One region of the Staphylococcus sp. FSL K6-0223 genome, then DNA from elsewhere that is predicted to be linked to it. Evidence: riboswitches for the same ligand, from Rfam matches in the RefSeq annotation. Region 1 holds a riboswitch; each other region holds the start of a gene.
The links. Region 1 has a riboswitch for FMN ahead of MHI13_RS12505 (ECF transporter S component). Riboswitches for the same ligand answer to the same signal wherever they lie in the genome.

Region 1 (7,613 bases):
TCATGACATAAAAAATAATGTTGATGCTTATGAAATTGATAATAGAAATGAATTAACGCGTCATCCATGGCAATCCACCCAAAATTTAAAAGTTATATGTATTCATGCTATAATATTTGTGTGAAATATGCACTAAAGATGCAACACGAGATTGAGGTAGATAGGATGTATGAAGTAAAACTAGATGCGTTTAACGGACCATTAGACTTGTTATTGCATTTAATACAGAAATTTGAAATAGATATTTATGATATTCCCATGAAAGCTTTAACTGAGCAATATATGCAATATGTTCATGCGATGAATCAACTTGAAATTAATATTGCTAGTGAATATTTAGTCATGGCTTCTGAACTTTTAATGATTAAAAGTAAATTATTGCTACCTCAAACGAGTGTAGAAGATGACATTGAAGAAGATCCCCGTGAAGATTTAGTAGGGCGTTTAATTGAATATCAAAACTATAAAGAATATACTGAAATACTTAATGATATGAAAGATCAACGAGAACTTTATTATACGAAGTATCCTACTGATTTATCACATTTGGAAACTGATGAATCATGGGATCCAAATCAGACTATAGATTTAACAGAACTCATCGTAGCTTATCAAAGAGTTAAAAATCGAGTAGAACTCAATACTCCTAAATCTGTAGAAATTAAAAAAGAGACATTTACAATTCAACAAGCAACCGAACAAGTTACAAATCGTCTAAAAGAGCACGAATCATTTAATTTCTTTAGTTTATTTACTTTCCACGAACCAGTAGAACAAGTAGTAACACATTTTCTAGCTATATTAGAAATGTCTAAATCTGGTATCGTCAATATTAATCAAAACAATCAATTTGAGGACATCGATATCATTAGAGGAGTGAATTACAACATTGGATAACCAAGGAATATTAGAGGCTTTATTATATACTTCTGGTGATGAAGGATTAGAGCAGAAGCAATTATTGGAAATTTTGGAGTTGAATGTAAATGAACTCGACCAGTTAATCGATACCTATCAATCTCCTGGTTTGGTTATCCAAAAATTTGGTACAACATATGTTTTAACAACGAAAAAAGACGCATCGTCTTATATTGAACAGCTCATCGAACAAAAATCTAAAATGAAGTTATCTCAGGCAGCTATGGAGACACTTTCTATTATCGCTTATAATCAACCACTCACTCGTAGCGATATAGAAATGATAAGAGGGATTAATTCCGATGGCGCTGTTAAAACACTTATAGCTAGAGGTTTAGTAGAAGCTAAAGATGTCGATCATTCTAGAAGTCATCATTTAATAACCACTGATTTATTTTTAAATGTATTTGGTATAGAAAGTCTTGAGTCATTACCAACGACTGAAGAGGATGATGCTGAAATGGATGAATTCTTTAGTAATTTAGTTAATCAAAAAGGAGATTCAAATGAGTAAAGAATTAGAGAGACTACAAAAAAGAATTGCGAATAGTGGTTATACATCACGACGCAAAGCTGAAACACTCATAACCGAAGGAAAAGTCAAAGTTAATGGACAAGTTGTGACTGAATTAGGAACAAAAGTGTCTCACTCAGACACAGTTGAAGTAGAGGGCATTAAAATAGAACAAGAAGATAAAATGTATATCTTATTTTATAAACCTACTCAAGTTATTACGAGTGTATCTGATGATCGTGGTCGTAAAGTTGTGACAGATTATTTTGAAGATATTGAAACTCGTATATATCCAGTTGGACGTTTAGATTATGATACATCAGGTGTTTTATTGTTAACAAACGACGGAGAATTCACTAACTTAATGACTCATCCACGTTATCACATTAAAAAGAAATATGTTGCTAAATTAAAAGGCTATTTAATGAGAGAACAAGTTAAAGAATTAGAACAAGGCATTGAATTAGAAGATGGTTTCACTCAACCGGCTCAAGTAAAAATAAAAAGACAAGATAAAGAGAAAAACACTACATTAGTCGAAATTACTATTAGTGAAGGTAGAAATCGTCAAGTGCGCCGTATGTTTGAATATTTTGGTCATGAAGTGAATAAATTAACACGTATTCAATTTGGTCCTTTAGACTTGAAAGGTTTAAATGCCGGAGAAGGTCGTGTGTTGACCCCTCATGAGGTGAAAACGTTAAGACATTTAGCAGAAAATGGTAAATAAACACAAAAAATATGTTTTTACCAATAAGATTGAGATTTTTTTCACATAGTTTTAACTATCAGTCACTTAATATGTTCAACCTGTGCTATAATAACAAATGAATTTGAACAGCATGTGTAGGAGGTAAAAAGTAATATGGCTAACGAAATTTTAATCGTTGATGATGAAGACAGAATCAGAAGATTGCTTAAATTATACTTAGAAAGAGAATCTTTTGAAATCCATGAAGCTAGTGATGGTAAGGAAGCTTATCAGCTTGCGATGGATAATAACTATGCGTGCATTCTTTTAGATTTAATGCTACCAGAAATGGATGGTATAGAAGTCGCATCTAAACTAAGAGAACACAAAGATACACCTATTATTATGCTTACGGCAAAAGGAGAAGAAACTAACCGAGTTGAAGGATTTGAATCCGGTGCCGATGACTATATTGTTAAGCCTTTTTCACCTAGAGAAGTTGTATTAAGAGTTAAAGCTTTATTAAGACGTACTCAATCTGCAAACTCAGAACAAAGCGAACCACATGCACGTGATATTATTGAATTCAATCATTTAGTGATTGATAATGATGCACATAGAGTACTTGCAGATAACGAGCAAGTTAATTTAACACCTAAAGAATATGAATTACTCATATATCTAGCTAAGACACCTAATAAGGTGTTCGATCGTGAACAATTACTTAAAGAAGTATGGCATTATGAATTTTATGGCGACTTGCGAACAGTAGATACACATGTAAAACGTTTAAGAGAGAAATTAAATCGTGTATCTAACGATGCAGCTCAAATGATTCAAACTGTTTGGGGTGTAGGCTATAAGTTCGAGGTCAAAGCCAGTGATGAACCGACTAAATAGCGTAGTTATAAAACTGTGGTTAACTATTATTTTAATAGTAGCGACAGTTTTAATTTTATTAAGTGTATCCTTAATTACCTTTATTCAATATTATTTTACGCAAGAAACTGAAAATTCTATTAAAGAAGATGCCAAAAGAATTAGTTCACTCGTTGAGAAATCTCACAATAAATCACTTGCTATTCAAAACAGTCAAAAACTTGTAGATGGCCCTGGTGGTTTAATCATTATGAATAATTTTAATGATAAACCACACGCATCATATAATAATACGAAAACTCAAATGCTCAATGAAATTAAAAAGAGCCCTAAATTTAAAAGAGTCTTCAATAACGGCGAATTTGAAACTCAAAACGTCACAATTAAAAATAACGGTAATACACAATCATATATACTATTAGGTTATCCAATGAAACCACAAGAAGATGCTAGTAGTAAGCATAGTGGCGTGTTTATTTATAAAGACTTAAAATCTATTGAAGATACAAATAATGCTATAACTATTATCATTTTGATTACTGCAATTATATTTATAGCAGCTAGTACAGTATTTGCATTCTTCTTATCTAACAGAATTACGAAACCCTTGAGACAATTAAAGACACAAGCACAAAAAGTTTCTGAAGGTGATTATAGTCAAATATCTTCCGTCTCTACTAAAGATGAAATTGGCGACTTATCAAGAGCTTTCAATAATATGAATTACGAGATTCAAGAACATATTGACGCTTTATCATCATCTAAAAGTATTCGTGACAGTTTATTAAACTCCATGGTCGAAGGTGTATTAGGTATAAACGATCAAAGAGTCGTTATCTTTTCTAATAAAATGGCTGATGATATCATCCATTTTATTGATGATTTTTCAAAAGAATCAATCGAACAACAAATCGAAAAAACGTTTGAATCCAAAGGAACTGAATTTCTCGAAATAGAAATTAGTACGCGTTATTACGTCTTTATCACAAGTTATATCAATCGTATTCAGCCGAATGGCAGAAGTGGTATTGTAGTGATTATTCGTGATATGACAAATGAACATAATTTAGATCAAATGAAAAAAGACTTTATCGCTAATGTATCACATGAATTACGCACACCCATTTCCTTATTACAAGGTTATACAGAATCAATTGTTGATGGTATAGTCACTGAACCAGATGAAATTCGTGATTCGCTTGGTGTTGTATTAGATGAATCTAAGCGATTAAATCGTCTAGTTAATGAATTATTAAATGTTGCACGAATGGATGCTGAAGGTCTATCTGTTGAGAAAGAAGTACAACCAATAAAAAATCTTTTAGATAAAATGAAAGCTAAATACCGTATGCAAGCAGACGATTTAGGATTAACGATGGAATTTAACTCTGGCAATGATCATCTTCTATGGGATTATGACATGGATCGAATGGATCAAGTTTTAACTAATCTCATTGATAATGCATCAAGATATACACAACCAGGTGACACAATTGCAGTAACTGCAAGTAAAGATGAGCAATATAATATTTTATATATTAGCGATACAGGTACAGGTATTGCTCCAGAACATTTACAACAAGTGTTTGACCGCTTCTATAAAGTTGATGCCTCACGTAAACGTGGTAAGCAGGGAACTGGTTTAGGTCTCTTTATTTGTAAGATGATTATTGAAGAGCATGGTGGACAAATTGATGTAAAAAGTGAGCTCGGTAAAGGTACCACATTTATAATTAAGCTCCCTCAACCTAAAAATAATGAAGCAGAGTAAACAAAATTTTAAAATACGAATTCGATGTGCATCTCATTAAGTCGGAGATATACTCTAACTTTTGGGGTGCATTTTTGTGTTTCTAATATGTTCTAACTTCACATCAACGTTAAAGTTTCATTTTTGGTTTATAGAAAATTAGGTCAATTGAATGATTTGATGAAAGGAAGCACTTTTATATTGATCGAATATCTTTTTGATAATAAATAACTAAGTACTTTATACTAACGATTTTATTTTTTGATAAGAAAGCAGAGTCATTGAGTTTATCACCTTTATCGTGTAATATAAAAATTAAATAAAAACATTATCAATATTCATCTTCGGGGTAGGGTGCAATTCCCAACCGGCAGTAAATTTAAGCCTGCGACGAAATAATTCGATAACACACGTAGTTGTCATATTATTTCTTGATTCAGTGAGATTCTGAAGCCGACAGTATAGTCTGGATGGGAGAAGATGGAGGTTTTTTGTTGTGCAAATTTCCTCCTTTTCTAAGCAAGATGAATGGAAGGAGAAAATTAAATATGCAACAAAATAAACGTCTTATAACTATAAGTATGTTAAGTGCGGTTGCGTTTGTATTAACATTTATAAAGTTTCCGCTACCATTCTTACCACCATACTTAACGTTAGATTTAAGTGATGTGCCAACGTTACTTGCTACTTTTTTATTAGGTCCCATTGCAGGTATTATTGTCGCATTCATTAAAAATATCTTAAACTTTTTATTTAACATGGGAGACCCTGTTGGGCCTGTAGCAAACTTTTTAGCCGGGACAAGTTTCTTATTATCAGCTTATTATGTATATAAAAACAAACGCTCAACACGCACTTTAATTTATGGTCTAATAGTTGGTACGATTGTAATGACTATTGTACTTAGTATCTTAAATTACTTTGTATTACTTCCATTATATGGAATGATATTTAATTTAGGAGATGTCGTTAAGAATCTTAAAATTGTAATTGTTTCCGGTGTAATACCGTTTAACATTATCAAAGGTATCATCATTTCAATTATCTTTGTTTTACTATATAAAAGACTAAAAAATATTTTAAAATAAATAAATGCTCTTGATTCTAAGTTATCTCAAAATATCTTAGTATCAAGAGCGTTTTTGATATCATTCTTAAATAAAAATGAGGCAAGTAGTAATCAAAAATAAAAACTCGAATTCCTAACAATTATAATTAAGAATTCGAGTCAATTTATTATTCAAATTTAAGCGCGTCACCATCAAATGGTTCGTCTTCAATTTTAATTGAATCAGTAGGACAACCTTCTAGTGCATCTTCCATATCTTCGTATAACTCTTCAGGCACTTCTGCAGTACCTTGGTTATCATCAAGGATTACGAAAGCAATACCTTCGTCGTCGTAATCATAAATATCTGGAGCTGCTGCACCACATGCACCGCATGCTATACAAGTATCCATATCAACGATTGTATATTTAGCCATTTTCATTCGCCTCCTTTGATAAAAATGCTACACTAGTATTACTAATACAATTGTAGACATCGACATTTTTCATTTCAATATATTCGTTTTATAGAGTGAGGGTTTAATTTGTACGATATATTATCTTATGCTATTGATCATGCATTTAACTACAAAACAAATAAAAGTATTTATAATATTTTAATAGGCAAGAAGTCTCATCAAACTTTTTTTGACGCTTCGAGCCAACAACTTTTGTCATTATATCATAGTTTACCCAATTTAAAATATCCTACTTTTGAGCGATTTATACTACAAAAGGATGATTTTAATCATAAATTAGATATCAAAACGCATCCTCGATATACATATGATAGTTTAACCCGAACATTTAGTTGTATACAACTACTTATCCAAACATTATCGAATACTCGTGAAGATTCTTTTAAATTTATTCCAGTAGTTCAAAATACTTACGTACAACAGAAAGTGAAACAGCTATATAATCATATCAAACTCTCTCAATTGGAAGCGTCATTTATATCAGAAATATATTCACTATTCGACGCAATAGAACGTCGCAATAATAAGAATGTGCTACATTACTATCTACAAGGGTATGAGGAACCTATGTATACTCGTCAGCAAATTAGTTTGATAGAGGATATAAAGCAATCTGAACTATTTGAATTAGAGATGAATCAACTGATAGATTTATTAGATGAGATTGAAGACGAATCTAATTATCCTATACTATCTCACACAATTATCTTACCTCAGTTGTTAAATCAAACTTTTCTAAGTTATCAAAAATTACTACACGGTATGAATATGAACGAAATAGCAGAACATCAAAACGTTAAAATAAATACTATTGAAGATCATGTATTGGAAATATTTATTAAAGGTTATCAGAATGATTACAACACTTATGTCAATCAAAAAGAAATTGATCAATTTATTCAATATTATGATCATCACATAGGCCTAAGATTAAGAGAATACAAACAAGCATTTGAAGACTTAACTTATTTTCAAATAAAATTAATCATCGTAGGTATTGAGCGAGGTGACTTACGTGTTAGAAGATAAACTTAAAGAATGGTTTGGATTTGAGACTTTCAAACGTGGCCAAAAGGAGATTATTGAAAGCATATTAGCAGGTAAACACACCTTAGGTATTTTACCTACAGGAAGCGGGAAAAGTTTATGTTACCAACTTCCTACATATTTAATTGAGAAACCAACGTTAGTCATATCACCGTTAATTTCTTTAATGGATGATCAAGTGATGCAAATGAAACTTAATGGTGAATCTCACGTCTCATATATACATTCAGGTATGGATGAAATCGAAAAGAGAAACCATATTAATCAAATTTCACAAAGTCGATTCA
Region 2 (7,613 bases), 280 kb from region 1:
CCTTCAAATTTTTTAGGATTATTACTTAATAAGTTAACTTTTTCAACGTTAAAATATTTTAAAATTTGAGCAGCTATATTATAATCTCTTAAATCTTCATCAAATCCTAAAGCGAGGTTTGCAGTTACGGTATCATAACCTTTTTCAATCAATTCATAAGCTCGTAATTTATTCATCAATCCTATACCTCGTCCTTCTTGTGGTAGATATATAATCATACCACCATGTTCATCGATGTATTTCATTGATGCTTCAAGTTGAGCACCACAATCACATCTTTGACTGTGGAATATATCACCAGTTAGACATGAAGAGTGTATACGAACATTTTCATTTGAACGAATTGATCCTTTAGCAATCACTACAATTTCTTCATCACTTAAGTCAGTTGTAAAACCGTACATATCAAATTTTCCATAATCTGTCGGCATATTAACTTTAGCATTTAACTTCACATGTGACTCAGATTGCTTACGATATTCAATTAAACTTTCAATCGTAATCATTTTTAAGTTATGGCGTTCCTTGAAACTCTGTAAGTCTTCACCTCTAGCCATTGTTCCATCATCATTCATAATTTCACATATCACACCTGCTGGTTTAGCTCCAGTTAATTTTGCTAAGTCTACAGCCGCTTCTGTGTGACCATTACGTTCTAGTACACCATTATCTTTAGCAATTAATGGGAATAAATGACCTGGGCGATTGAAGTCTTCGGCATTAGCATGATGATCTATAAGTGCTCTTGCTGTCATTGTTCTCTCATAGGCACTAATACCTGTAGTCGTATTTTTATGATCTACACTCACGGTGAAATGTGTACCATAAGCATCAGTATTATGCGGTTCCATAGCATTTAGCTCTAACCTTTTAGCAATTGAAGTATCTAAAGGTGCACATATGAGACCACGTCCTTCTTTTGCCATAAAATTAATCGTATCGTCAGCCATCCATTCAGTAATTGCGATAAGGTCACCTTCATTTTCTCTGTCTTCATCGTCTACTACAATGATACTTTCACCTTTTCGCAAAGCTTCAATAGCTAACTCAACTGTATCAAATTGCATATAAATTCCTCCTAAAAACCAAATGCACGTAATTTATCTTCTGTTAGTTCAGATTTTTGATGATTCATGATATTTTCCACATATTTAAAAAGTACATCTGTTTCTAAGTGAACTGCATCGCCCACTTTTTTATCTGATAAAATTGTAGACTTACGCGTCTCTGGAATAAGATGAATATCAAATGTGGTCTCATGAAGATCAAAGACTGTTAAACTTACACCATCAACAGTGATAGAACCTTGTTGTACCATTTGATTTAAAACATTTTTTGAAGTTTTGATTGAAATTATTTTTGAGTTAGCTGATTCATTAATTTTAGAAATCGTTCCAAGTTCATCAACATGTCCAAGAACAAAATGTCCACCGAATCTGCCATTACCACTCATCGCTCTCTCAAGATTTACTTCAGCCTGACGTTGTAAATCGGCTAGGTAGGTCTTATTTTCAGTACCTTTAATCACTTGGACTGAGAAAGCTGTATCATTAAAATCAATCACCGTTAAACATGCGCCGTTCACACTTATAGAATCACCGATATGCATATCTTCAAGAATGCGATTCGCTTTAATTTCTAAAGTTCTCACTGATTTCTCAGAACGCACGTGTTGAACGATACCAATTTCTTCAACGATACCTGTAAACATAGGCATTCACTTCTTTCGTAGTTTCAATTTTATATTTTGATTAATTAACTTGGAATAAACAATTTCAAATTGAGTTGCTTCAGGTAAATCAATGACTTGATCAGTTTTGTAAAATTGATGTTTACCTGAACCACCTATTAATTTCGGGGCTAAATAAAGAATGAGTTCATCTAAATGATGAGATTGGAGAAATTGTGAAGTAACATTTGGACCTGCCTCGACTAGCAGTTTTCCAATACCTCTTTGATATAAATCTTTTAATATAGCTGTACTATCGCATTTTTCTAAACAAATAATTTCTATATGTTTATCATTACTTTGATTTTTTAAATTTTCATTTTCAGTATAAATCCAAATAGGTGAAGCAGTATCTGCAAATAGCTGTTGCTCAAAATCAATTTGTCCTGACTTTGATAGAATAACTCTAATTGGATGCTTACCATCCTGAACTCTAGTCGTATACAATGGATCATCAGCGTCTATCGTTTTTCTACCTGTTAATACAGCATCATGCTCGTGACGCAACTTATAAACATCTTCTTTAACTTCTTTGTTAGTTATCCATTTACTCTTATCAGAATCAGTAGCTTGTTTGCCATCTAAACTTGATGAAACTTTAACAGTTAACTCTGGGATGCTATTTCTTTTAGCAGTAAAGAAGTCTTTATAAAGTTCAGCGGCATTCTCATTAAATTGAAATTCAACTTCAATACCAGCTTCTTTAAGTATTTCATCACCCTTAGAAGCTAAGGTAGTGTCTTTTACCGCATAGATAACCTTACGAATACCAAATTCAATAATTTTATTTACGCAAGGTGGTGTAGAACCATGATGAGTACAAGGTTCTAAAGAAACGTATATAGTTGCATCTTTAGCATCTTCTCCCGCCATATCTAATGCTTGTACTTCTGCGTGTTTATCACCCTTTTTCAAATGGGCGCCTAGACCGACAATCCTACCATCTTTAACCACTACAGAACCAACCGGTGGATTTATACCAGTTTGACCATCAACCATTTTAGCAAGTTGAATGGCATAATTCATAAATCGACTCAATTTATCACCTCAACAAAATAAAAAAACCTTACACCAATTTAATTAGGCATAAGGAGATTGATAATATATCTTTAAATAAGCATATTTGTTTACTATAAGACATAGTCCTACAAATTTGCTTGTCGAGTAATTATATTCTTTCTCCCATCCAGACTTTCACTGTCGGCTCTAGATTCTCACTAGATCAGCCACCAATATTATTAAATATTAGCAGGTCGCAGGCTTAATTTACTGCCGGTTGGGAATTGCACCCTGCCCCGAAAGAATTATATGAAATTGTTATTGGTTAATTGAGTGATGTAGTTAATAACTACAAATAAAATCTTACTATAATTGATTTCAAAACTCAATTTAATAGCATCAATCAAATTTTATTTATTAGTGGAATTTTATCCGTTAGTCGATAATTTACCTATTTTTCTCCATTTCTTTTTGCGTCAAATATAAGTGAGATACTGTATTCACTACTTGATCAACAATCATCTTCACACCATTACGTAATTTGTTAACACCATTTGTCATTTGACCAATGGCAATGACGTTCGTCAACGTACCATATCTTGGACTAATGACTTGATTGGTTTCAGGAATAATTTGAATGCCACCCATAGGATGTCTTTGTACAATTTGACGATTTTCAAGATTTAACATCAATTGATCATCTTCATCTAATTGTCCGAGGTGTGTTTTGGATCCTGTTGCATTAATCACTACATCAAATAATTCAGTTTCTTGATCTTCATTATTAAATTTTAAATAAAATTGATTATTGTCATGTTGAATATCTTCTAAATCTTTCTTTATTTCAAGATATCCTTCTTCAATTAACTGTATAAGTAACTTTGCAGTTCTAGGAGGCATAGGGTTTGAATTTAATTGGATCATTTTTGAGTATTTTTGATTAAATAATTCTTGATCTCTTAAACTTAAACTATTCCAAATCCAATCTAAATTCTCTTTCAAATGCTCAATGATACTTTGAAATACTCCCATTTCTGTTTCATTATTTAAATCAAATTGTAAATCTTTAATATGGTGACCAGTTCTTCTATTCACTAATTTTTGAAAATCAATTTCATAATCCTCACACTCTTTTAAAAACAAAGCAACTGCCTTATCTAGAGGTACATTACCGTAATTATTTTCCTTAATTCCATTAAAATGATCTTTAGTTAAATGAGTAAATTGTATATCTATCATCTTACCTCTTACACTAGGTAAAGAGGCTGAACGACTTGTCATTGTTATCGGCAAATTAGGATGATGTGCAGCAACATATCTCACTGCATCTAAACTCGCTAACCCAGTACCTATAATAGCAATCCTATCTGAATCATCTACATGATCTAATGTATTATATGTTGGATATGGTGTTTTGATGTATCCTTTTTTACCTTTCAAATGATAAGGATCGTGATAACTAAACGTACCAAACGTTAAAAATAAATAATCATATTCTCGCCATTCTTTATCATCTTCACATGTACATACATAATACTTTAACTTCGTATCATCTACATTTGAGTTAGTAAAGATTTCCTGAACTTTATCATTAATAATTGTTAGATTCTCGTATTGTTGGTCGTATCGAGAAAGATGTGACTTCATATAATGACCAAAAACAAACCTTGGTAAGTACTGTGGATTCGGAAAATCAAATTCGGTTTGTTGTTGATACCATTTCCAAAATTCTTCCTCATCATCTAAATTTAAACTCATTTTTTTTGAGGGCATATTTATTAATAATTCACTACTGTCATTCTGAAATGGTACACCTTGCCCCATATTTTTTGCATCATCGTACACATCCACTTTAAGTTTGGAAAAATCTTCATGTTTAACAAGTTGTCGTAAAACACTGACACCAGCTGTTCCCATACCGATTATTGCCACACGCATATTCATCATCCTTCTATTTATGTATTCAGTTATTATACCAATTAATGTGAAAGCTTAAAAAATATATACCTTATAAACATATCCTTTACTAATTGCTTTTAATCTTATATAGATATGCTAAAATCATTTTGTCGAGGTGAAATAATGAAACTACTAACAAAAATTTTAATTGTATTTATCATTCTGTTCACATGGTTATCCAGTAAAAATAAAGCAAAATAACTTAAATTAAACCGTTTATAAACTTTTGCACTACTCACAAAAAAAGCATCGCTATCGAGAAATTTCTCAAAATAGCGATGCTTTTTTAAATTCTATTTTTGATGTTCTTTATCATCTTTGTATACATATAATTTAAAGTATTTACCTTCAGTCTTCATGTTCTTGTAGAAATCTGCAATAATGCTTGCATTACTTTCAGCCCATTTAATATCTGTTGCATATTGATGTTCACCAGGATTCTTAGGGTTCCATCTCATACTATACAGCGTGTCCTGATCTTCATGAGACAAGAAATGTTTGTGAATGAAATCAGCACCACCATATATAGCTTTCTGTGGAGTATCCCAACCATGTTTCTTAGCGTATTCTGCACCTGTTTTAACAGGATCACTGTCTAAGGCACCTACACCATAAAAGTTATAATATTTTTTGCCGTCGATTTCTACACCTTTAGACAATTCACTTTTAGCTGAACCTGTCTCTAAAAGCGCATGAGAGATGAGATAAACTTCATTAACATGTTTAGCTTTAGCTGCATTTAAAAAGTCATCAGTATGTTCTAATAATACTGGTCTATCAAATAAAATACGTTTAATTCTGTTTTTATCTATACCTTGATATTTTGATAAATCTAAAAATTGATATTTTTGTTTATCATTATCAATGAATTCACTACTATCCATAGCAGTTTTAATTTCAGCATCTGATGCATCACGCCATGAATCATTATTTTTATTAGATACCTGTTGACTCGTATAGTTATGTATTTGTTTCTTTGCTGCTTTATCTAGAGTTTTATCTATTTTAATTACTTTCTTTTCTGACTTTACATGTTTAAAGAATATTTGATCAGAAATCATTGAAAAGAAAATAACAGCAGCAACAACAAATACTATTAGCAATCCTATAATAGCTAATATAGAGCCCTTTTTGTGCTTAATCATAGTCACACCTCTTAGGTCATTGTTGTTAAACTATTCAGTTTCATTACGATAATAAAGTTTAACATTATTAATTCAGATTCACAATTTTATATTGGTAATGTTACAAATTCATAAATAAATAGTAATAAAAATGAAACTAAAAAATAAAAATAGAGGTTTCACTTCTTCATCATTTTTTATTACTCGATAATAAATAAGTGTCTACATCTAATAATAGAACGTAAAACCAGCAATAAATCTCTATTAATAAGGATATTAATCATGAGAAAAAACGTTAAAAGATGATAAGCAACCTCGATTTTTTAATATATGAATTAAGACTTTTTATATTCCATCATAACAAAACTAGCCGCTTGTGAACGATTTTTATAATAATACTGATTTAAATCAATTGTCCCTTCAATTTCACCATCACGATACTTCATTTCATTAGTAAAATTATTTATCATGACGAAATCAGAACGATCTCTAATTACGTCTAAATCATCGTTACGTGCGAAAAAGTGCTCTAAATTTAAGTGTGCGTAATCCATATTAACCTCCCCTAGTGCATACCAAATTTATTTATGTTGAATTATCATTTTAATGTCAATTTTATGCTTTTTTATTTGAGTTTTAATAAGTCTATGCTTACTATTTAACACCTTATTGGAAAATTACGCAAATGATAATTTTTATAAAGTAAGTTATCTTCTTTTTATCCGGAAATAATATTTATGTACATAAATAGGAGTGCATATTTTGGAATTTGAAGAAGTTTATAAAAACTATAATAAAATTATTCATTATTTGTTAAATCACTATCACATCACTTATAATTATGATGAATTTTATCAACTCTTACTTATTAAAATGTGGCAACTCACTCTAAATTACGATGAACAAAAATCAACCTCGATAAGTACATACCTCTTCACGAGATTGAAATATCATTTAATAGACCATTTTAGGAAAGAAAATAATAGATCCAATCAAATTACTCTTGATACCCATTTTCACAATTCTTATGATTCTACTATCCTCCTCAATGATTTTAACTTAGTGTTAGAAGACTTCTCTGATCAACTCAAACCACAAGAAGCGCAATGGCTGCGTCTTCATATTCAAGGCTATAAACAATATGAGATAGCCCAGCACATGAATTTATCTCTAACTTCTATAAAGAAAATTAAAAACTCCACTAAACAAAAATGTTTAAATAATCTTAAATAACCATGAAGGAATGAACAACATGACTACTTATTCAACGAGACATTTACTTTATTTAAAAACTGCTATATCTAATGAGACAGAAACACGTATACAATACTCTGACTATCATATCACTGTCCCCTTTACACCACAGAAAATGATTCACTATCTACTTGAGTTGAATCACACTTCATTACAAGTGCAATCGTCAAAAGCTAAAAGATTACTAAATATAAATAAACTAATACCTATCTATATCAATCGAGATACAATTTTATTCCCACTAACACAAAAACGTGCATCAATAAAATATTTTATTAACGCACGTAAAATTATTGGAATTCACTCTTCTGTAGATTCTACTATTATCATTTTCGACAATACAACTCTACTTCGTACTGAAATCCCCTATACACTGGTATCCAAAAAATGGCAAGAAAGTTTAACTCTTGCTCAAATCATTGAAAAGACTAGCGCTTATTAAATTTTAATTCTAGTAATTTTTTTGTAAATAATGCTGTAATTATTTTAATTAAATAAAGGCTCAATATCATTATACAGATTGCTGCTATTAAAATGATAATTACTAA
Region 3 (7,613 bases), on a different contig from region 1:
AGCTTATCACAAACATTACAGATTTTAGACAGGTTAAAAGGAGAATTTAGAAATGTCGGTACAGTTATTCAAGGATACCTTTATGATGCAGAGAAATTAATTGATAAGTACCCAGAATTACGATTAAGACTGGTCAAAGGCGCTTATAAAGAAAAGGATACGATTGCTTATCAAAGTAAAAAAGATATAGATAAAAATTATATAAATATTATTGAAAAACGTTTACTTAATGCCAAAAACTTTACGTCAATTGCAACACATGATGATAAAATCATTAACCATGTTAAACAATTTGTCAAAGATCATCATATTGAAAAAAGCACTTTTGAATTTCAAATGTTGTATGGTTTTCGTAATGAATTAGCAGAAGAGATTGCTAGACAAGGATATCACTTTACCGTTTATGTTCCATATGGCAATGACTGGTTTGCTTATTTCATGCGTCGCCTGGCTGAGAGACCTCAAAATCTTTCTCTTGCCTATCAAGAATTTATTTCAACAGAAGCACTAAAAAAAATTGGCTTAGTTAGTGGACTAGCTTTAGGAACACTTACATTAGTATCTAGTATTGTGAAATTACTAAAACGTTGAAATACAGAGCGTCTCGATAATCCTTAAAATTATCGAGACGCTCTACATTAATTAAAACTGTTTAAGTAAGTTTGCCATTTCAATTGCACTTACTGCCGCTTCTGCACCTTTATTACCTGCTTTCGTACCCGCTCTTTCAACTGCTTGTTCAATACTTTCAGTTGTTAAAACACCGAAAATAACTGGTGTATTCGTAACATCATTTGCTTTTGATACGCCTTTAGCAACTTCATTACAAACATAGTCATAATGAGATGTTGCACCTCTAATGACACAGCCTAAAGTAATCACTGCATCATAATCATTTTTTTGCGCTAATTTTTTAGCAACAAGTGGAATTTCAAATGCACCTGGTACATACGCAACATCAATGTTATCTTCATCTACACCATGTCTTACTAATGTATCTTTCGCTCCATCTAATAAACGATTGGTAATAAAATCATTAAATCTACTCACTACTATTGCAACTTTTAAATTTGTACCGACTAATTTACCTTCAAAATTCATTCTAAATTCCTCCTAAATAAGATGTCCCATTTTCAATTTTTTTGTTTCCATATAATGATGATTATGTTCCGTTTCTGGCACAATAATTTCTGTACGATCTGCAACTTTTATACCATAATCTTTCAAGCCTTCAAATTTCTTAGGATTATTACTTAATAAATTAACTTGTTGAACATTAAAATATTTAAGAATTTGAGCAGCTATATGATAATCTCTTAAGTCTTCATCAAAACCTAATGCTAAGTTTGCAGTAACCGTATCATGTCCTTGCTCAATTAATTCATAAGCTTTTAGTTTATTCATTAAACCAATGCCTCTACCCTCTTGTGGTAAATAAATAATTAATCCACCATGATCATTTATATATTTCATTGATGCTTCTAATTGAGCGCCACAATCACATCGTTGACTGTGGAAAATATCACCTGTTAAACAAGCAGAATGTAGTCTTACATTTTCAGTTGTACGTGGTTCTCCTTTGCCAAGTACAACAATATCTTCATGTGTATATTGAGATTGAAAACCATACATTTTAAAATCACCAATATCCGTTGGCATTTTTACAGTTGCTTTAAGTTCAATACCTTCGCTTTCTTGTTTGCGACGATAATTAATTAAACTTTCAATTGTAATCATTTTTAATTGATGACGCTCTTTAAATTGTTGTAATTCATTACCTTTTGCCATCGTACCATCGTCATTCATTATCTCACATATAACTCCAGCAGGTGCAGCACCAGTTAATTTAGCTAAATCTACAGCAGCCTCCGTATGTCCTGGTCTAACTAATACACCTTTTTCTTTAGACACTAAAGGAAATAAATGTCCTGGTTTATGGAAACTTTCTGGTTTAGAATCAGGATTAATTAACGCTTTCGCTGTTGCTGTACGATCAAATGCACTAATTCCTGTAGTAGTAGAGATATGATCGATACTTACAGTGAAATTTGTACCGTATTCATCTGTATTACCATCAACCATAGTTTTAAGATTTAGACGTTCAGCAATCTGTGAACTTATAGGAGCACAAATTAATCCACGCGCTTCTTTGGCCATATAATTAATGGTATCATCTTTCATCCATTGAGTGACTGCAATTAAGTCACCTTCATTTTCACGATCTTCATCATCTACTACAATAATACTATCGCCATTTCTTAATGCTTCTAACGCTTCTTCAATGCTATCGAATTTCATTTAAGCCCCTCCTAAAAACCATATGCTTTTAATTTATCAACTGATAAATCAGATTTATTTTTACCAACTATACTTTCAACATATTTAAATAATACATCTGTTTCAAGATGAACTTCATCGCCCATTTTTTTATTAGAAAGAATCGTTGAACGTCTTGTTTCAGGAATAAGATGGATATCAAAACTATGTTGATGCAAGTCAAAAATTGTTAAACTTACGCCATCAACAGTAATAGAACCTTGCTTAACCATTTGTTTGATGACCGAGTCCGATGCCTTAATAGATACAATGCGTGAATTAGGCGTTTCTCTGATATTTATAATTGTTCCTTTTGCATCTACATGACCTAATACAAAATGTCCTCCGAAACGTCCACTACCTGACATTGCACGTTCAAGATTGACTTCATCATTTTCTTTAATATTAGCTAAATAGGTTTTATTTTCAGTACCTTTAATCACTTGGACAGAAAATTGATTTTGTTTAAAATCAATGACTGTTAAACACGCACCATTTACGCTTATAGAATCACCAATATGCATATCTTCTATAATTTTTTGACATGAAATATCTAATGTCCTTACGGATTGTTGAGTGCGAATACGCTTTACAGTACCTATTTCTTCAACGATACCTGTAAACATTTATCTTCACTTCTTTCGCAATGTCATTTTAATATTTTGTTGAATAGACTCGGTAGAAATCACTTCAAATTGTGGCGCATTAGCTAAATCAATGACATTATCAGTTTGATAAAATTGATTTTTTCCAATACCGCCTATTATTTTCGGGGCATAATAAATAATAAGATGGTCTAAATAATTAGATTGGAGAAATTCTGAAGTTATATGAGGCCCAGCTTCTACTAATAATCTGCCAACACCTCTTTGATATATATCAGATAAAATAGATTTTAAATTACATGTTTCTAAATATATTATTTTTATATGATGACTTGGACTTTTTAGTTCATGATTTTCAGTATAAATCCAAATTTCACTTAATTGATCGTGAAATATCTGTTTTGAATAATCAATTTGACCTCGCTTAGATAGTATGATTCTTATTGGATGTTTACCATCTTGAATACGTGTTGTATATTGTGGATTATCCGCTTCAAGCGTTCCATTACCAGTTAATACGGCATCATGAGTATGTCTTAAACGATATACATCTTGTTTTACAGCTTTATTCGTAATCCATTGACTTTGTCCACTATCAGTCGCTTGTTTCCCATCTAACGAAGTCGAGACTTTTACTGTAATTTCAGGGATTTTATGTTGTTTTGCTTTGAAGAAATCTTCATACAAAGCAAAAGCTTCTTCTGAATATTGATATTCAACTTCAATACCTGCCTTTTCAAGAATGATATCTCCCTCAGAAGATAACGTCGTATCTTTTACAGCATAAATCACTTTACTAAGCCCATGTTCAATAATTTTATTCACACAAGGTGGTGTTGACCCATAATGTGTACAGGGTTCAAGAGAAATATAAATGGTGCCGCCTTTTGCTTTATCTTGTGCCATATCTAAAGCCTGAACTTCCGCATGTTTCTCTCCTTGCTTTAAATGTGCACCTAGTCCCACAATACGCCCATCCTTCACAACAACTGAGCCAACAGGAGGATTAACTCCAGTTTGTCCCTTCACCATTTGTGCTAATTGAATTGCATATTTCATAAATTCACTCAATTTATCACCTCTAAAAAAACCCCATACCTGTTTCACAGGCATAGGGCATGTATATACTTAAATAAGCGTACTACAATTTTTATATTGTGCATGCTTATACATCATTCAGTAATGATGTGATTGATTCTTTCTCCCATCCAGACTTTTACTGTCGGCTCTAGAGTCTCACTAGATCAGCCACTTAATAAATTAAGATTAAGTGGGTCGCAGGCTTAATTACTGCCGGTTGGGAATTACACCCTGCCCCGAAAGAATACGTATGAAATTGTGATTAAATTTGAGTCATCGTAGTTTAGTACTACATATATCATCTTACATTTATTTTTGGAAAATTACAAATAAAGAATTTCAATTTGATTTTTAAATTTAACTCTTAAAGAGATATTTATTCATTATTGTGTAAAGCATTATACTGTATGATCAAATTCTTTTCGAATTTCATATAAATAATCCACTGCACTTACCGCTTGATTAACAATCATTTTTACTCCATTCCGCAATTTATTTACTCCATTAGTGATTTGTCCAATAGCAATCATATTATTTAAAGTACCATATCTTGGACTAATCACCTGATTTGTTTCTGGGATAATTTGTATTCCACCCATAGGATGGGCTTGAACAATTTGTCGATTTTGAAGATTTAAGATAAATTGATCATCTTCATCTAAATCTTTTAAATGTGTTTTAGAACCTGTTGCATTAATAATAATATGATGTGGATACCATTGTTCATCATTTTTAAATTTTAAATTAAATAGTCCATTTTTATGTACCACATTTTCTAAATCCTTTCTAATCACTAATGAACCATCTTTTATTAATTGCTTGATGAGTTTTGCAGTTCTTGGAGGCATAGGGTTTGAGTTAAGTTGAATAATTTTAGTGAAACGTTTATCGAATTCAATTTGATCTTGACGACTAAAACTATTCCAAATCCAATTTAAATTTTCTTTGACATTCTCTATTAATGTTTGGAATATACCTATCTCATCTGGATGTTCTAAATCATAATTTAAATCTTTAATCGTATCTCCTGTTCGGCGGTGAACCAATTTCTGTAAATCAATACCATTTAAATCACACTCTTCTTTAAATAAATCGAATGCTTTCTCTAATGGCACATTTCCAAAGTACTTATCTTTAATATCATTAAATTTAGATTTTGTTAAACATTGAAACTCAATTTTTTTCATGTTTCCTCTTACGCTAGGCAATTGAGCAGAACGACTCGTCATTGTGATAGGTAGTTTAGGATGATGAAACGCTACATAACGCACTACATCTAAACTAGCTAATCCTGTTCCAATAATAGCAATATCATCAGATTCTTGTACATCATCTAAAGTATTATATGTAGGGTAAGGAGTTTGAATATAACCTTTTATACCTTTTAAATGATAAGGATCGTGATATGATAAAGTACCTATAGTTAAAAATATGTAATCATATACTTGACAATGCTTCATATCTTTAGACGTACAGACATAATATTTCAATGTGGTTTCATCTATATTTGAATTAATGAAGACTTCTTGTACTGGTTGTTTAATGACTGTAAGGTTATCATATAATGTCTCATAATTTGATAAGTATGATTTCATATAATGGCCAAAAACAAATCTTGGTAAATACTTTGGATTTTTAAACGTAAAATCAGATTGTGTTTGATACCATTTCCAAAACTCTTCATCATCATCTAAATTTAAACTCATCTTTTTAGTGGGTAAGTTAATTAATAATTGACTACTATCATTTTGAAAAGGAACACCCTGTCCCATATTAAATTCATTATCGTAGACATCGACTTTTAATTGCTTAAAGTCTTTATGTTTAACGAGTTGTCTAAGTACACTTACACCTGCTGTACCCATGCCTATAATTGCTACTCGCATATTTAACATCATCCTTTTATATATTTGTATTATGTTGAATATTATCATATTATACCAATACGATTCTCGACTTCAAAATGTTTCACTATTAACACGATGATCCATTTCAAAACATAAATAATCATGTGTAACTATGTTAAAATTTAGATATTGAGGTGACTAAACAATGAAATTTTTATTAAAAACATTAATTGTTTTTATCATTGGATTTACTTGGGCTTCAAGAAAAAACAAAGCTGAATAAATAAAAAAACCAACATCATCTAATTAAAGATAATGTTGGTTTTTATTTTGATTATTGATGTTTTTGATCATCTTTATAAACATATAGCTTGAAGTATTTACCTTCTGTTTTCATTTCTTTATAGAAATCAGCAATAATTTCCGCATTACTTTCAGCCCATTTAATATCAGTCGCATATTGATGTTCACCAGGATTCATAGGATTCCATCTCATGCTATATAATGTATTTTGATCATCGTGAGATAGGAAGTGTTTATGAATAAAGTCTGCGCCACCTTTAATTGCTTTCTCTGGTGTATCCCAACCATGTTTTTTCGCATATTCAGCACCTGTTTTGATTGGATCTTCATCTAAAGCTCCAACGCCATAAAAATTATAATATTTTTTACCATCAATATTTACACCATTCGCAAGTTCACTTTTTACTGAACCTGTTTCTAATAATGCATGAGAAATTAAATAGACTTCATTAACATGTTTTTCTTTTGCAGCATTTACAAAAGCATCAGTATGTTTCAATAATGTAGGTCGATCGAACAACATACGTTTGATACGATTTTTATCAATCCCTTGATATTTAGATAAATCTAAAAATTGATATTTTTGTTTATCATCATCGATAAATTTACTACTATCCATTGCACCTTTAATTTCACTTGCTGATGCATCTCTCCATGCATTATTGTTTTTATTCGATACTTGTTGACTTGTATAGTTATCTATTTGTTTTGCAGCAGCTTTATCAAGCGTGACGTTCACATGTTGAACTTTCTCTACTTCATTTACTTTTTTGAAAAATATCTGATCAGAAATCATTGAGAAAAAAATGAAGCCAGCTGCTACTAAAATAATAAGTAACCCTATTAGGCCTATAATAGAACCTTTTCTGTGCTTTGTCATATTCACACCTCTTAGGTTAATGTTGTAATTTCATTTATAGAAAAGTCATCTATGATAATAAATTCTAACATTTTTAATTCTCATAAACAATTTTATAATTATAATGTTACATATTCATAAAATAAAAGTAACAAAATTGAAATTTAATAAAAAATAAAAAGTAATGAAATACTCAACATTTCATTACTCAATGATTTTTATCTATTAAATAAATATAGTTATTTGTAGTAAGGTTAACATATTTAATTATTCGTTATTTCTTTTATAATCCATCATAATAAAACTGACAGCTTGCGATCTATTCTTATAATAATATTGATTTAAATCAATTGTCCCTTCAATATCACCATCACGATACATCATTTCATTTGTAAAATTATTTATCATTACAAATTCAGAACGATCTCTAATGACGTCTAAATCATCATGTCTTGCAAAAAAGTGCTCAAGATTTAAATGTGCGTAATCCAACTTCATACCTCCTATATTTTATTGTACAAATGTCGAATATTAATCTTACAAACTTGTTAAAGCCATATATCATCCAATCCAACGATTCTATGTTTACTATTTAACACCTAT

Region 2: another riboswitch for FMN. It lies ahead of ribD (bifunctional diaminohydroxyphosphoribosylaminopyrimidine deaminase/5-amino-6-(5-phosphoribosylamino)uracil reductase RibD); the one in region 1 lies ahead of MHI13_RS12505 (ECF transporter S component).
Region 3: another riboswitch for FMN. It lies ahead of ribD (bifunctional diaminohydroxyphosphoribosylaminopyrimidine deaminase/5-amino-6-(5-phosphoribosylamino)uracil reductase RibD); the one in region 1 lies ahead of MHI13_RS12505 (ECF transporter S component).

The regions. Positions count from the first base shown of each region.
Region 1 is NZ_JBBOYX010000002.1:291,652-299,264, forward strand. It holds gene MHI13_RS12475 (DUF309 domain-containing protein) at 1-68, opposite strand, end outside; gene MHI13_RS12480 (segregation and condensation protein A) at 166-897, shown strand; gene scpB (SMC-Scp complex subunit ScpB) at 890-1,432, shown strand; gene MHI13_RS12490 (pseudouridine synthase) at 1,425-2,162, shown strand; gene MHI13_RS12495 (response regulator transcription factor) at 2,298-3,023, shown strand; gene MHI13_RS12500 (ATP-binding protein) at 3,007-4,773, shown strand; FMN riboswitch at 5,089-5,238, shown strand; gene MHI13_RS12505 (ECF transporter S component) at 5,301-5,840, shown strand; gene MHI13_RS12510 (ferredoxin) at 5,989-6,237, opposite strand; gene MHI13_RS12515 (helix-turn-helix domain-containing protein) at 6,346-7,308, shown strand; gene MHI13_RS12520 (RecQ family ATP-dependent DNA helicase) at 7,295-7,613, shown strand, end outside.
Region 2 is NZ_JBBOYX010000002.1:12,471-20,083, reverse strand. It holds gene MHI13_RS11220 (bifunctional 3,4-dihydroxy-2-butanone-4-phosphate synthase/GTP cyclohydrolase II) at 1-1,067, opposite strand, end outside; gene ribE (riboflavin synthase) at 1,079-1,711, opposite strand; gene ribD (bifunctional diaminohydroxyphosphoribosylaminopyrimidine deaminase/5-amino-6-(5-phosphoribosylamino)uracil reductase RibD) at 1,718-2,767, opposite strand; FMN riboswitch at 2,900-3,036, opposite strand; gene MHI13_RS11205 (FAD/NAD(P)-binding protein) at 3,176-4,666, opposite strand; gene MHI13_RS11200 (N-acetylglucosaminidase) at 4,981-5,832, opposite strand; gene MHI13_RS11195 (hypothetical protein) at 6,147-6,365, opposite strand; gene MHI13_RS11190 (sigma-70 family RNA polymerase sigma factor) at 6,574-7,044, shown strand; gene MHI13_RS11185 (competence protein ComK) at 7,064-7,507, shown strand; gene MHI13_RS11180 (hypothetical protein) at 7,494-7,613, opposite strand, start outside.
Region 3 is NZ_JBBOYX010000001.1:973,852-981,464, reverse strand. It holds gene MHI13_RS05000 (proline dehydrogenase family protein) at 1-591, shown strand, start outside; gene ribH (6,7-dimethyl-8-ribityllumazine synthase) at 643-1,101, opposite strand; gene MHI13_RS04990 (bifunctional 3,4-dihydroxy-2-butanone-4-phosphate synthase/GTP cyclohydrolase II) at 1,114-2,298, opposite strand; gene ribE (riboflavin synthase) at 2,310-2,942, opposite strand; gene ribD (bifunctional diaminohydroxyphosphoribosylaminopyrimidine deaminase/5-amino-6-(5-phosphoribosylamino)uracil reductase RibD) at 2,949-3,992, opposite strand; FMN riboswitch at 4,114-4,249, opposite strand; gene MHI13_RS04975 (FAD/NAD(P)-binding protein) at 4,400-5,887, opposite strand; gene MHI13_RS04970 (N-acetylglucosaminidase) at 6,183-7,031, opposite strand; gene MHI13_RS04965 (hypothetical protein) at 7,278-7,502, opposite strand.